Regions from separate parts of the Bacillus sp. CGMCC 1.16607 genome, predicted to be linked through region 1. Evidence: riboswitches for the same ligand, from Rfam matches in the RefSeq annotation. Region 1 holds a riboswitch; each other region holds the start of a gene.
What was found. A riboswitch is a leader RNA that binds a small molecule or an ion and turns the genes downstream of it on or off. The one in region 1 is predicted to bind cyclic di-GMP.

Region 1 (5,133 bases):
GGAATTTCACCTATCAATTGGACGATAACAGTTAGAAAAACAACTTATCATACTAGCTTGATTAACCTATAAATCATATTAGTTGTTAGTCCACTTTTTTCACTAGATTACTAGCTTATAAAGTAACGTTTCGTTTAGTTTTGTTGAGGAGTAACTGTCTGAGCTATATTTGGGGTAAACTTATTTCCAACTAAATCGATTAACTTATCATTTATCGTAACCAATACATCTTTTGTTATTTGACCATCACCATCAGTAGTGATGAGAATACCTGGTTGATTCCCCGGAGTTTCTAAGTCGATATCCTGTCTATATACGGCTGTAAAGGTGTCTATAATAGCTTCAGTTCCAGTTAGTTGGATTGCTTGTTTTACATCCGTATGATCTGGCAATTCAGTACCTTCTGTTGTGCCTAGAATTTCGGATAAATTAATCGTAATGGTTTCTTCAAGACTACCATTCCCACTAAACACAAGGCTTGTAGTTGTTGGAGATTCATTATCTACCCATACAATATTACTTGTTGTTACTGTTCCAGTTCCGTAGTTATTCTTTGGTATGACTTTAACAGAAATATTTTTACCTACTTCTTTTTCCGTTATGGTAAAAGTTGAAGAAGTTTCTCCTTCAATCAGCGCATCATCAGCATACCATTCGTAGGTTGTGCCAGCCTCTACATCCCCATCTACATCATAATAATTCGAAACCACTGTCAATTCATTTCCGACTTTTGCTGTTCCTGTGATTATTGGTGATGCTGTTGGTGGAGTATTTTGGATAATTGTTTGTGTAACGGTACTATCATTAAATCCTGTTGCAACGACTTTGATAACGTTATCTCCAACAGATAATACACCAGCACGAATATGGAAACCTCCATCCACATACCAGCTATCTTTATTAATTTCAATTCCATCCACATATACGCTTGTAATGTTTTCTTGCCAATTTCGATTAATTGGTTGTTCCATGATTCTAATATCATGTTGAGTATCATTATTTGATGTATCAGCGATTAGTGTTACAAATGTTGACATCAATAGCTCTATCGCCTTTTGTACTTTATTTTGTAGAGCTGTTTTCTCATTGCTATCGGGTAATGATTGTACACTTTGAGCTATCATCATCATTACGAAACCATTTATTTCTGGCTTTAATTTCAGATCATCTACCGCTTTTGTTGGATCTACAAATAAAGAATCCACTAGCTTCTTGGCACCTTTCAATTGAACCGCGGAAAAACGACTTTTTAATGCTTTTGCCTCTTCTGTCTCCCCTTCGAATACTTCCTTTTTGATCATCCCACCTAATGCAAAATAGGCTTGTATCTGAAATTCCTCCAGTAATGCATTGTCTAGCACATCAAAATCTGGATTGCTATCATCCAACATAAATTCAACTACACTTAACAATACTTTTGCTTGATTCAATTCACTTAATTTTTTTAGCTCTACTTGAACTGCTGGGAAGTACCCATCAAGTTCTTCCTTTAATTTATTTAGCTCTTCCGCAGCCGTCTCCCCTTCCTTTTCAACTGCCATCAGCATCATAGAAGCAAACGATCCCTTAATATAGGCTGATTGAATTTTTTCTATCGAACTTAAATCCGCTATAGCATTTTTCACTTCTGCGAATCTTAATTTAGTAAGTTCAAGTAAAGTAGCGATCTGGTCATTAGCTGTGACGATTTGATAGACATTAGAGGTACTTGATTTTTTCCCACTTCTATCTACTGCATAAACTGTATAATAGTAAGTTTCCCCTGGCGTGACGGTAGTATCTGTTGCTGTTAATAAAGATTTATCAACAGGACCAGCTACTTTTACAGCATCTGTCATTCCATTTGGGTTGGTGGTACGATATACCTCATAAAATGCTACAGTAGATGTTGAACTAGCACTCCATGTAATCGTATTTTTAACTCCACCTAATTTAACTGTGTCTGTATCTGAGCTAATTACAGTCACATTTGCAACTGCAGGTGGAACCGGTCTATCAACTGGTGGTGTTATATCATGGTCACCTGATCCACCACCAGTACTTGGAGCTGGTGTTGGTGCCGGTGACGTTGGTCTTGCATCAGGGTTTGCTTGACCAGCGATTTGGTTGATATTTTGTTTGATTAGGTCAAAGTTTTTGATAATGTCATTTGCTTTTGTACCTTCTGGCAAAATAATATTTCCAACTCTCGCTCCTGAATTGATGGTTAAGTTAGCTTCTTTATTTTGAGCGATTAATTGTTGAATTGTACCAGTTGTATTTAAGACGATAGAAGCCTTACCAGCGAGTTCCACATTACCGATCGTTGCGGAACCATTAAATATTATTGGATTAATATTCTGGATAGTTAATGATAAGACATTGGCATTTAATTCCACATATTCTGCACCTGATCCTACTTTGATTGATGGAATGACAATCCCTTGGTCAGCTGCAATAGTCGCATTAGCATATATGCTCAATTCTGATACATTCGTTGTCCCTCTCGCCTCAACTCTCACACTATCTTTATTAACGTCCAATTTTCCTATATATGAGTTACTTAATAAAATATTTGCGAAAAAAGTCGTTGCCACTTTAAAAGCATTCATAGATCCTTTCGCTTTTAAAGTTTGATAGAATTTATCACTTGCTGCCGTTACCAGAGTTTCACCAGCGATTGTTGTTTTGCCTGAAACTGTTAGTTTGTCAGCAGCAAAGCTATTTGTTACTTCTTTTCCAATTACAAAATCGCCTTTGACTGTCAAATTTTTCACAGAAACGTTATCCGCAGAAACCTTCACATTTCCTTCGATCACACCATTTTTCCCATCAAAAACGAAAGCGCTATTTGCTGTTCCACCTGTTTTAATCTCTAAATCTATCACACTCTTAATGGCGCCATTCTCTGAAGTAAACTTTACAACGGCATTTTTTAAAACTGCTTCATTTGTTCCATTAAATATCGTTTTCGTCGCATCTGTTAATGTATATGTAGTTCCACTTAACGTCACAGTACCATCAGTAATTTTCTCAACAGTAGATTCTTTCGACACATTCTTCAAAACAGTACTTTCTGCACGATAAACAAATGCTGCCATTTGACCTCTTGTGACAACTTGGTCTGGTGCAAAAGTAGTAGGCGTTATCCCATCTGTAACTCCATTTACTACTAGTGTATTTACAAAACTAGCAAACCATTTATTTTTAGGTATATCTGTGAAAGCTGTTTTCGCCGGTGATGCTTTTAAGTTAAAAGCAAGCGTGAGCATTTTGGATAGTTCAGCTCTTGTTACTGTTTTATCAGGTTTAAATGTCTTTTGATCAAAACCGCTAATGATGCCTTTTTCTACTAGTGCCGCAACAGCTGGGTAGTACCATTTTCCTTCTGGCACATCATTAAATCCTATGTCTTTAATATTGGTACTGTTTAATCCTAGTGCCTTAGCTAGAATAGAAGCTGCTTCTGAACGTGTAAGATCTTTATCTGGTCTATATGTTCCATCATTAAAACCACCGATTACCCCACGTTCTGATAAACTCAATACTGCATCATAATAGTACTTTTCACTGCTTAAATCGCTAAACTCTTTGCCTGCTGCTTTAGCAGAAAGAACATTACTTGGTAAGATTGGCGCTACAATACTTGCCATAACTGCCGTTGAAGATGATACAACCAGAAACTTTTGGTAAGACCTTTTCAATATTTAAAACTCCTTTCTAATTCCTCTTTCAATTTAAAATCACACAATAAAAACCCCAATCATAATAGTCGATTGGGGCGGTTGCACCACTGACTCGATACATTCCTGGTGCCCAATTATAGAATGTATTTCATTGTCTCCCTGAATTTTGTATAAACACTATATTTACAGTGTTAACTTTAGCAAAATTTGTCTAATATTGAAAGATTTTTTCTTGAATGTTAAATAATTGATGAGGACTAGAAGTTTATTAGACGAACAAAAAGGAAAGTTTTTCACCATGATGAATACTCTCCTTTTTGTTATAATAAAGGATTTTTTTAAAAAGCTAAGAGTGGCAGTGAATTTTATCTAACTAAAGTACCATTTCCATATTCCTGGATGGTGCCTGGCGCCTTAATTGTTAATTAGTACGGCAACCGTGTCGTTTTCTCTATCTTAAAAGACATCGACATTTTTTGCCTGGGAAGGTACTATTATCCTTATCTATTAAAAACAAGGAGAAGATTACATGAAAAAGAAGATTACTATATTAACCTTAGTTTTAACTTTGTTAATTTCGGTACCAAGCTTCAATGTTTTAGCAGTTTCTAAATCTCCATCAATTGAACAGCTTCAAAGGCAAATAGCATCACTAACTAAGCAAATAAAGAATTTAACAAGCAATATTGCGACAAAGAATAAAGAAAATAAAGAACTTAAAGCCAATTTAGACAAAGTAACTGAGGAATTAAATAAAAGTAAAGATGAGAATATCAGCCTGAAACAGCAACTAGAAGAGAAAATCAATGAAATAAACGAGAAAAACAAGAAAATAGAAGAACTCATAAAAAAAGCAGATCAATTAAGTAAAGCACAAATTATCTATACCGATTCAAATAGAAATATTGTTTCAAAGGACACAACAGGTGCTATAAAGTGGTATAAATTTCAAACAACGATGACAACCATCTTTCTTACTGAAAGTGCCTATCAAGAAGTTGGCTATATACTTGATTTAGCAGATGAAGTAATAACCGATGTCGGCAGTTACTTTGGAGCAACAAAGTTACCACAAGGAGTAACTGCGTATATTTGGCAAAACGAGAAGGTTGCTCAAACGTCTTATGGAGAATATGTCGCTAGAGACAAAAGAGTACTTATCGATGTAAGTAAGTTTGCTCCGTATAATAATTCTAATGAAGAAAATTTTATTGGGGTTTTTGTGCATGAATTCGCACACGCCTTTCAAGATACTTACCAAAACTTTAATTCGATTAGAGACAAATTCAAATCAAATATGATGTGGATAAATGAAGGTGTTGCAAGCTATGTCGATGGTCAACACATTGATTATAGTAAGTATCATTTACCCAAAAATCAATTAACGATGAGGTATAAGTATAATAAGGACGTATACAAAGAAAGAGTTCTTGGATCAATGTCATATTTCGGAAAAGACATTAATGAT
Region 2 (5,133 bases), on a different contig from region 1:
GAATTTCTTTCCCATATTTTTTCTCATTATCCTCAATCATTTTTTTCTTAAATCCTTCAAACTTTTCTTTATTTGACATATGAATTCTCCCTTCCGTTAAGGCGATCGTTTTATCTACATTTCTTATTAACAAATCTAATTGCTCTCTTTTTTCAAGGAGTTTCTCACGATGTTCTTTCAGCGCTGAAGCTCCATCAAAGGAAGGGGCAGTGACGATATCCTTTATACTATCTAAGCTAACTCCTAATTCTCGATAGAAAAGGATTTGCTGTAGGCGATCCACTTCCGCTTGCCCATAGATTCGATAACCAGACGAATTAATTCTTGCCGGCTTAAGAATTCCAATCTCGTCATAGTATCGTAATGTCCTTGTGCTTACTCCCGCTATACTTCCAAGCTTTTGCACTGTATATTCCATGTGATCATCTCCTCATAAAGCAACGATACACCTTTACGCAACGTCAATGTCAACAAATATTTAAAAATTATATTTTAAATCCAGCAGTAAGTTCTTTTAATTTTTTTGCCATATCCGATAACTGCTCTGTCGTACTTTCGATTCCTGTCATTGTTTTAAGCTGTTTATCAATGCTCTCGCTAATATTTTCTGTGCCTGCCGCCATTTCATTTGAAGTTAATGCAAGATTCGAAATAGCGAATTCGATATTTTTTGTAGACAATGCCTGCTTTTTGTTAGCCGTATCGATTTGTTCAATTTCACGTACAATGTGTAATATATGTTCATTTATATTCTGGATATTAGCAGTTACCTCTGAAGATTTATGTACCCCATTAGAAACTTTTTCTTCTACTAATTGAACTGATTTTACAGCAGAAATAGATTTTAACTGATTTTCCTTCACAAGTTCTGATATTTCAAGTGCCGCTCGGTTACTTTCATCCGCAAGCTTTCTAATTTCATCCGCTACCACACTGAAACCTTTTCCAGACTCACCTGCACGAGCAGCTTCAATGGCCGCATTTAATGCCAACAGATTGGTTTGTGCTGATATTCCCGTTATTATCTTGATGATATCTACAATTTTGTTGGATGACTGATTGAGTTCATTCATGAGATTTGAAACGTCTTTTGAAGAATAAGCAATCTCTGTTATGAATGAAACCACTTCAGAAATTTTGTCAGCACCCTCCATTGCTGCTTCCTGAACCTTTTTAGTATTTTCCGTTGTTTGCCTTGTTGCCATTGAGGTTTCATCTGAAAAGAGTGCTGCTTCCCCTAGGATTGATGTTGTTTCCTCTGTTACAGTTGCTCCCTGTGAAGTACCGAAGGCTATTTCCGCCACCATTTTCGATATTCCTTCAAGTGATTTAGTTGTAATAATTGTTGCTTCATTCAATTGTACACTTGAAGTTGAAATGGTTTCCGACGAACTAGCTACTTCCTTTATGATGGATTGGAGCTTGTCTACAAATAAGTCAAAACATTGACTCAGCTCCCCAATCTCATCCTTACTATCATAACCAATCCGTTTTGTCAGATCGCCATTACTTTCAGATATTTCCTTTAATTTAGTAGAGACCTTTTTCGTTGGTATAACGATGGATCTTGAAATAATAATAGACAAAATAAAAGTACTTATCGCCCCTATTATTAAAAGAGAGATGATCACGATCATTGTTATGCGATATGCAGCTTTACTGTCTTGATATGTATTCTTTGCGTCATTAATATGTTTATCAATAATTTTATCTAAAGCAGAGATAGCCCCTTTTCTCGTTTTATCTAAATTAACCAAACCCTCAGGAGGACCACTGGGAACCATGCTGCCGCCAACCTCTTGATCATTTGCAGGCATTCCTTGAATTTTGCCTGTCCCATTTTTCTCAATAAAAGTATCAAAGGCAGTGAAAAATTCCTTAAGACTCACTTGAAAATTTTCATAATCCTGATTGCCCTTATATTCTAATATCTGATTATTTACTGAAGATATATGGGTATTGATATCCTCTTGTATCGTTTTTTTCAGCTCATCATCATTACCAGCATCCATTATGGAATTCGCCTGGGACCGAATATACTCAATTTCGGATTTTATTGACTCAAGTTTGACAATTGGAACAAGCATTCTATCATTTAAATTTTGGATACTCGCATTAATATTTGATAGTTGATTTATCGAGGTCACACCAATGATAACCAGAAAGAGGAAAAAGCAAATGGTCAATATACTTATTTTTTGACCAAATTTTAGATTTCGAAATATACTCATTTGTAAACATCCTTCCAATTAAATTTATATAGCATTACATTATTTCAAGGATATGTAAAAATCTCACTCTACAGCCAATAATTATAAGTGTAAATTGTTTCTAAAAAGAGACAAAAAAATGAATAAAGTATGAATAAAGTCCTAAAAAAAAATGCCAGATTATTCAAAAAGACTTTAGTCCTTATGAATAACCTGACATTCTATATTAAATAAAAAACATCTCATCATTAAATAGATATAAAAAATTCTTCGTTTTCTCAGCTCTAATAAATCGATTTCTTCCTTGCTTTTTTGCTACGTATAAAGCATCATCAACTGCTTTTTTTAATGAATCTACTGTTTTTCCGTGATTTGGGAAAACAGCAACACCAGAACTGACTGATACGATGATTGAGTGTTCTAATATGATAAGTGGATTTTGTTTGTAATACTCCATCAAATTATCATAAAGATTCTCCATCTCGTTTTCTAATGGAGATTTCATGATAATCATAAACTCATCTCCCGCGTAGCGGTAACCCTCAATGTTCTCCCCACAAACACTCTTGATTCCATCTGCCAATATCTTTAAATATCTATCGCCGATATCATGACCGAAATTATCATTTACCTTTTTTAAATGATCTGAATCTATCATGATAAGGGTGATTTCTTGATTATTATCATTAATCATTTTTGATAAATCATCATGGAAAGCTCGGTGATTTTTTAACCCCGTTAATTCATCTGTTTGAGACATGACAAAGATCCTTCTGTATAGTCTGGCCGTTTCGATTGAATTGATCACCTGAGTCCCAATGATTTGCAGTAATTCTTCATGCTCTTTTCGATAGGCAAAATCCGAATAGCTTTGAGCAGAAATCACTCCTCTGACATGATCATCAATAATGACAGGTACAAACAGACATGATCTAGTGATACCATCTGATCCATATAGAGCATTATATTCTTCTGATTGAGCTAACTGTTTCTGATGGACAATTTCCCTTGATAAAATCGCCTGGGTGGTATAATTATCACCTAATTCACGTATAATTGGTGGATAGTATTCCCCTTTATCCATAACAAACGTGAAATCTATCAATGACTCAGCTTCATTATAAAAAGCAATAAAAAAAGATTCCGTGTTCATAACTTGAGAGACCATTTCATACGCTTTTTCAAGAAGTATATCCTCGTCCAATGTTTTACTACAAATTTGAGCAAAATCATGTAAAATTTTATAATGCTTATTCAACCAGCTCATATTTTCCATCTGATCATTTATTAATTCTAATTGAAGTAAGACGGAATCTACTATTTCTTTTTCTTCCCTATCTCCAATATGTTTTTCAAATTCTTCAAGAGTTTCTTTTGAAAGAATATTTTTTTGAACTCCAATATTTTTAAGCAAATGATTAATTAACGATAAAATCTCCTTATTTCCCATATTTAACACTTCCATAAAGGTATTTACACAAACTACAGACTTACTATATTAAAAAACAAATACAAATGACAAGAAAAAAATAAAAAAAAATAGATAAGTCGTTAACCGATTCATCTATTACCAAAAAGCAGGAATTTTCGGTAACTGGCTGGCATTATCATTCGACTTAGCCCCTTTAGTTTTGCGTCCTCATTTTTCAATGAGTTTGCCTTTTCTAAACGTACGCTATTTAATTATTCAGCATAATCCATAAATATCCACTACCTTAAATATATAGTGCTTACTAACCATAGTCAATGGCTAATGGTTAGGCAATCTTCGACAAAATATGGAAATAATTAGGCGCAATAATATAGACAAACTACATGAATTTAGTATGAAAGTTTGTCCACTCTTGAACATATAGTTTAACAAAGGGGGAATGGATTTGAATACATCTCTGTCAACTTATAAATTAATTCGATATACAGTAGCTTATGTTTTTATCATTTCGGGCTTGATGAAGCTAATTAGCGTTGAATTAGGAAACTACTTTATCAATTTAGGCCTGCCTTTTCCACTTTATCTGAAGTATGGGGTAGCTACGGTAGAAATGATTTGCGGTTTATTCCTAATAGTGAACAAACACGTTAAACAGACGACGATTCCGTTAATAGCAATTATGATAGCAGCGATTATATTAACAAAAGTTCCAATACTACATACTGGCTTTATGGCATTTGCTTTTAATGCTAGATTAGACATTATTATGTTAGTTCTACTATTCATTCTTTACACACGTAATCATCATTAATAATGAACTAAAAGGTAGGCACTACTTAATTGAAGTTGCCTACCTTTTTCACTAATTTATCTATTTACGATAAGGCTTTGATTTGCTTTCGATGTTCTTACTTCTATAGTAAGTGCTCCTTTATTAATAACTGCTTTTAATAAGAAAGGCGCCCCTGTCGTATTCTGAAATCGAAAATCAAGTCCTCCATAGGATACAGTGGCATCTCTTCCTTTTGGCACATACCCGACATTCACTGAGTGGTGATGTTTTTCTACATAAGCTACACCGAGTTTATCTACAGCATTAAATAATGTAGAGGATGTTTGGCAAATTCCACCACCAATCCCTTCGACCAATTTCCCATTCACCGCTTCCATTGCTTTTTGATACCCATGTGCCTCATCACTAGGACCAACTGTCGTATTGAAGGAAAAAATGTCGCCAACTCCAACAATGACATTATTGATCGCATGTGCTGATAACTCGATATTTTTCGTTCTTCCCGCTACACTACTATTAAAATACGTCGTAAACGAGGCGATTGCCACTTCTCCCAAATTAGAAACCTCTTCGGGCTTATATCCACTTTCAGTAACATAAAGAGGTAATTCAACCGTTCCACCTTTTAAAGACGCATTTATCACCTTTTCCACTAACTCCGATTCCTCAAGTATGATACGTGGACTTCCTTTTATCAC
Region 3 (5,133 bases), on a different contig from region 1:
TAACATTGTGGATTGCTATTTTTGCAGATATGGGTGCTACTCTTATTGTTACGTTAAACAGCTTACGACTTCTCCGAGTAAAAGATAAATAAGATGGGCTTCCCTTTATTGGGAAGCTTTTTTAAGGGAGAGAGTAAGTGAATAATGGCTGGAATCCAGATCATTTATAAATGCTGGTCACCGGTTTATGTTGTATCGAAAAATTACTGGTATCCAAATGGAGGGAAAGATTTGAAGCAACTATTATACATAATCATATTAATCATTACATTAACTGGACCAACAATGGTTAATGCCCATACTGAAATCAAGTCTTCCTTTCCTCAAGAGGGACAAATTATTGATAGTAATTTGGTGGAAATCAGCCTTCAGTTTGAAGGCGAAATTGAGGAACTAAGCACGATGGAATTGCTGAAAGGTGAAATTAAAATCCCACTTGATCAGGTGAAAGTACAAGAAACTCAAATGATTGGCACACTATCACAACCATTAGACAATGGCTCTTATACAGTAAAATGGAGAATAGCAGGGGAAGACGGACATGCGATAGAAGGTATTATTCCATTTATAGTACAAAAAGAATCAAACAATGTTGAAACGCAAAATCCACCTACTAATGATGAATCAGCTGAACAGCAAGATGATAAGACTACCGATTCACAAAATAATAGCGGTCAAAATAAATCAAACAACATGGTGGGAACCATTAGCATAGTAGTTTTTGTTTTGATCTTCATTGTGGGTATCCGATCGCTTTTTAGAAGGAAGAGTTAATATGAATTTCTTAATACCTATTGCAGAACTCGGTAATTACCTTATGTTTTCATTTTTAGTAGGACACGTAGCCTTACAATTCGTATCACAAGAGAATAAACCTAAAATCTATCTACCCAAACCTGCTTTACTCCTGTCCACACTTGGCGTTATTATATTTTCTCTTGGACCTGTGATACAGGTGATATTTTATTTTAAAGATAGTGTAGGGTTAAATTTAGCGACACATTCTGTTCTTACCGATTTTCAAGTAGGACGAGCTTGGATATTTATCGGTTTTATGGCAACCTTTTTGTGGATGACCCTTTATGTTGAAGGATCTAAATATTTACAAGCATTATTGTTATTTCTTATGATTTTAGCTATAGGATACTCTAGCCATGTGGCATCATTGTCCTTTTTAACTGGAACAATTACTCATACAATTCATTTTCTAGTAGTTACATTATGGACGGGGATATTAATCCATGTGGCCTGGTTTGCAAAAGAGCAGCCCCTCTGGTCTAAGTTTCTAAAATGGTTTACCCCATTAGCAAGTATATGCTTAATCGTTATCTTAGTTAGTGGACTATTCCTAATGTTTTTTGTGGTGGAACCGGAGGATTATGTTAAAGCATGGGTACTACCTTATGGGCAGATGTTACTTTTAAAACACATTTCTATTATACCTGTTTTAGTTTTTGCTTTTATAAATGGAGTTTTAGCCAAAAGGTCTTTATCAAATTTATCTTTTAATCCTCTTCCTTGGATTAAGACCGAGAGTATTTTCATATTTCTTATTTTTTATGTAACTGGTATTTTGGGGACTTTATCACCTCCACATGAGGTGGAATTTACCATTAAATCAGAAGGTGCTTCTAAATTGGTAGAGTGGTTAATAGGAAAGGATATCTCGTCTATTCTTCATTTGACAATCAACCCTTCTTTCCATTCGATCATTCTGATTACCCTTTCTATCCTATTTTTGCTTTTGATTTTGGCTAGTTTTAAAAAAGTTAAGCCAATACTAGCGGTCTTATTTGGAATTAGCTATATATTAGCTTTCTATCTGGGGTTAATGAATACTTTAAATATTTAAATTGCCTGAATAGACTAAAATGAGCTGCCATAGAAATGGCGGCTCATTTTTTCGGGGAGGGAATCCTGTTGCAGTAGCTACTTGTGATTACGACGCATGGACTCGGAATTTACAGGTTGATCATTTGGATTATTTTTGAAACCTCTGTATAGGGAGCTATGTCTAAATAATGGCAAGTGAGGGAGCGTATCATTAAAGAAACTTCTATTGTAATTAATGGAAGAGTATAATTTGAAAATGTAGTGTTTGAGCAAGTGGTAACAGGAAGATTGGATGTATTTTTACATTGGAGAGGAATAAAATTATGGAGAAAATCTTGATGAGCGACACTAGAATAAATAATATGATGGTTGATCCTAATTACAATGAACCGTTTGTAAATCTTGCTATCTTTGACCCTAGTATTAAAATAGACCCAACTCTTGAACAGAGGAGTCGTTATTTTTCTTGTGTTCGCTTATCGATTGCAACTAAGCTTTCCTTAGCAAAAAAGTTACTTCCGGAAGGTCTGTCTTTTCTCCTTAAAGAGGGATACAGGCCTTTACATGTTCAAGAAATGGCTATTGAAAATTCAATGAATCGAATTAAAGAGACTTCCAACATACAGGAAATAAACGCTATAAGGGCTGAAGCCTCAAAATATGTGGCTCCACCCGAAGTGGCACCTCACCCAACGGGGGCTGCCGTGGATATAACCCTTATAGATTCTTATGGGAGAGAACTTGATCTTGGTACACCATTTGATGCTATTCCTCATGAAACAGATTATGCGACCTATTTTGACGCTGAAAATATAAGTTTAGAAGCAAAGAAGAATAGAAAGATACTTGCAGAAGCCTTGGTAGCGGTTGGTTTTGTTAATTATTTTACGGAATGGTGGCATTGGTCATATGGTGATAAGTATTGGGCAGTAATGACTGATGCTAAAAACGCGCTTTACTTACCTGTATCAGAGAATGAACTAAAGAAATTATTAAAGAAGTAGACTATACATACTTATGATTCATTTTAAAAGGAGACTTCTGGAACAATAAGAAATGATAATCTAAAAAAATACACAAAAATAATCGAAAGGTTAAGTGAGAGGTTTATATGACATTAAATGCTTTTTATTTGGGATAGTATCTATTGTTCTAACATTAATTGTGACCGGTGAAAGTGAATTGATTATTACCAATTTTCTCCTGGGCTTAATAGCAGGAGAGCTAACGAGTAAAGGAAAAAGAAAAAAATAAAATGATCTGCATAGCGTTGAAGCTAACTAGATAGGCGGTGTAATTATTTGGAAGAGCTAGTAACGGAAATAATACAAACTATTTCAGGAATGGCTGACAAAGAAAAGCGTTTTATAGTAGGGATTGATGGATTAAGCCGATCAGGAAAAACTACATTAGTAAATCATATTAGAAAGATGGAAGAGCAAGAGGGTAAATTAACTGTATTGGTGTTTCATCTAGATGATTATATTGTTGAACAAAATAAAAGATACAATACATCCTATGAAGAATGGTATGAGTACTACTACTTACAATGGGATATTAACAGCTTAAAAGAATCCCTTTTTCAAAAATTAAAAGTTTCAGAACAGGTAACTCTCCAACTTTATGAAGCATCGCATGATACTCATAGTACCCACACTATCAGTTTACCAGAAAATTGCCTAATTATTGTTGAGGGTGTATTTCTTCAGAGAAAGGAATGGAGAGATTATTTTGATTTTGTCATTTACTTGGATTGTCCAAGGGAGATTAGATTTAAACGAGAAAGTGAAAATACCCAAAAAAATATTGAAAAGTTTCAAAATAGATACTGGAAAGCAGAAGACTTTTACCTAGATACTGTTTTTCCAAAGGCACAAGCTAATATGGTTTTAAAATCTTAATAGCTTTATCTAAAATGTGTTAGTCCTTTTGTCTGTAAATTAAGAAAATATTTCTAATTCGACAAAAAAATGTAATTAATTTATAATGCAATAGTAATATATTAGTGTGAGATTAGAACTATTTAAAAAAATTGAAAAAGGCAAACTTATCGAAAGGTAAGGACGCAAAGCTACGAGTCTAAAATCCTCTTGGATAATGATAGTCGGGTTGCCAAGTATAATAACAATCGATTATCTGGCTATCCTTATCTACATAGGGGATAGCTTTTATTTTTTAAAATTCCCAGAAAAACCGTGCAAGGTCGACAATGAAGTATAGCAGACTATAGGAAAAAAGGAGATCAGAGATGATAGTTGTAGATAAAAAGAAATATAAAATGGCCATTAATGAATCTGCGAAGGAAGTACATGTACAGGTGCATGGATTAATGAGAGCTGAGGATGCAGAAGGTTATATGATAGATTTACAGGAAACAATTAATAAAGTATCAAGAAAAGATTATACGTTTGTTGTCGATGCGACTCACCAAACACCAGTCCCGTCGAAAGTAGTACCGCAATTAGAGCAAACGATGCAATTTTATTCTAGCTTAGGTTTCAAGGATATCCTTGCAGTAAAACCTTCATCTAAAATTGCTCAAGTGCAAGTTAGAAATGCACTTGAAAGAATTGATTTCCCAGGTACATTTGTCGATCGTGTCCCTCATTCGATATAACGCTAGGTCCCAAAACATTAAAAGGGGCTTTTATTTTGAAATTTGAAAGGAAGTTCAATAAGTGCAAACAACACTAGAATTGTATACATATGAAATTATAACGAAGGAACAAACAGCTTTAATTCAGGAAGCAGCTGAGTGTCTAGCTCGTTCATTTGTTGGAATGGATGTTTCAGGAAAATGGGTTCAGGAACCGATGGTAGGTCAATTAAACATAGGTTATGAAGATTTCTATAAGTTTACCAAGGATTATTTAGAATCTACAGTAGAGCAGGGATATTGCGCAGTCGCTCAGGACTGTAATAAAAAAGTTGTTGGTGTTCTTGCTGGAGATACAAATGCACCAGAGATTATCGGAGAAGATATATTTGAAGGTTCTTTTTATGATATGAATGTCATTCTGCGTGTACTGGAGGATGTGGATAAACGTTTCATGGAAGATTATAAAAAACGAAACGGAAAAGACATCCAAGATGGAGAGTTATTACACTTATTCATGATAGGAGTAATAGCTGAACATGGCCGTCACGAAATTATTCAGCAATTAGGAAATAGATTGATAACAAAGGCATCCTCACAAGGGTTGAAGGCTGTTTTAGGTGAAGCGACAAACCCGAAGTCGATACGAGTAATGGAAAAATATCATAATATGAAAAAATATAAAGACTTAGAAGGAAATGATA

Region 2: linked by a shared signal. The riboswitch ahead of ACFSO7_RS13400 (sensor domain-containing diguanylate cyclase) and the one ahead of ACFSO7_RS02580 (S-layer homology domain-containing protein) in region 1 are both predicted to bind cyclic di-GMP.
Region 3: linked by a shared signal. The riboswitch ahead of ACFSO7_RS01010 (hypothetical protein) and the one ahead of ACFSO7_RS02580 (S-layer homology domain-containing protein) in region 1 are both predicted to bind cyclic di-GMP.

The regions. Positions count from the first base shown of each region.
Region 1 covers NZ_JBHUJX010000007.1:282,472-287,604, forward strand. Annotated here, with positions in the region: gene ACFSO7_RS02580 (S-layer homology domain-containing protein) at 135-3,683, opposite strand; cyclic di-GMP riboswitch class II at 3,752-3,833, opposite strand; gene ACFSO7_RS02585 (hypothetical protein) at 4,195-5,133, shown strand, end outside.
Region 2 covers NZ_JBHUJX010000019.1:205,817-210,949, forward strand. Annotated here, with positions in the region: gene ACFSO7_RS13385 (MerR family transcriptional regulator) at 1-418, opposite strand, end outside; gene ACFSO7_RS13390 (methyl-accepting chemotaxis protein) at 486-1,073, opposite strand; partial or broken gene ACFSO7_RS13395 (MCP four helix bundle domain-containing protein) at 1,428-2,231, opposite strand; gene ACFSO7_RS13400 (sensor domain-containing diguanylate cyclase) at 2,437-3,660, opposite strand; cyclic di-GMP riboswitch class I at 3,797-3,880, opposite strand; gene ACFSO7_RS13405 (DoxX family protein) at 4,088-4,453, shown strand; gene ACFSO7_RS13410 (VanW family protein) at 4,510-5,133, opposite strand, start outside.
Region 3 covers NZ_JBHUJX010000004.1:34,499-39,631, reverse strand. Annotated here, with positions in the region: gene ACFSO7_RS01035 (heavy metal translocating P-type ATPase) at 1-92, shown strand, start outside; gene ACFSO7_RS01030 (copper resistance CopC family protein) at 145-774, shown strand; gene ACFSO7_RS01025 (copper resistance D family protein) at 776-1,852, shown strand; gene ACFSO7_RS01020 (M15 family metallopeptidase) at 2,157-2,837, shown strand; gene ACFSO7_RS01015 (kinase) at 3,135-3,734, shown strand; cyclic di-GMP riboswitch class I at 3,864-3,950, shown strand; gene ACFSO7_RS01010 (hypothetical protein) at 4,082-4,450, shown strand; gene ACFSO7_RS01005 (hypothetical protein) at 4,512-5,133, shown strand, end outside.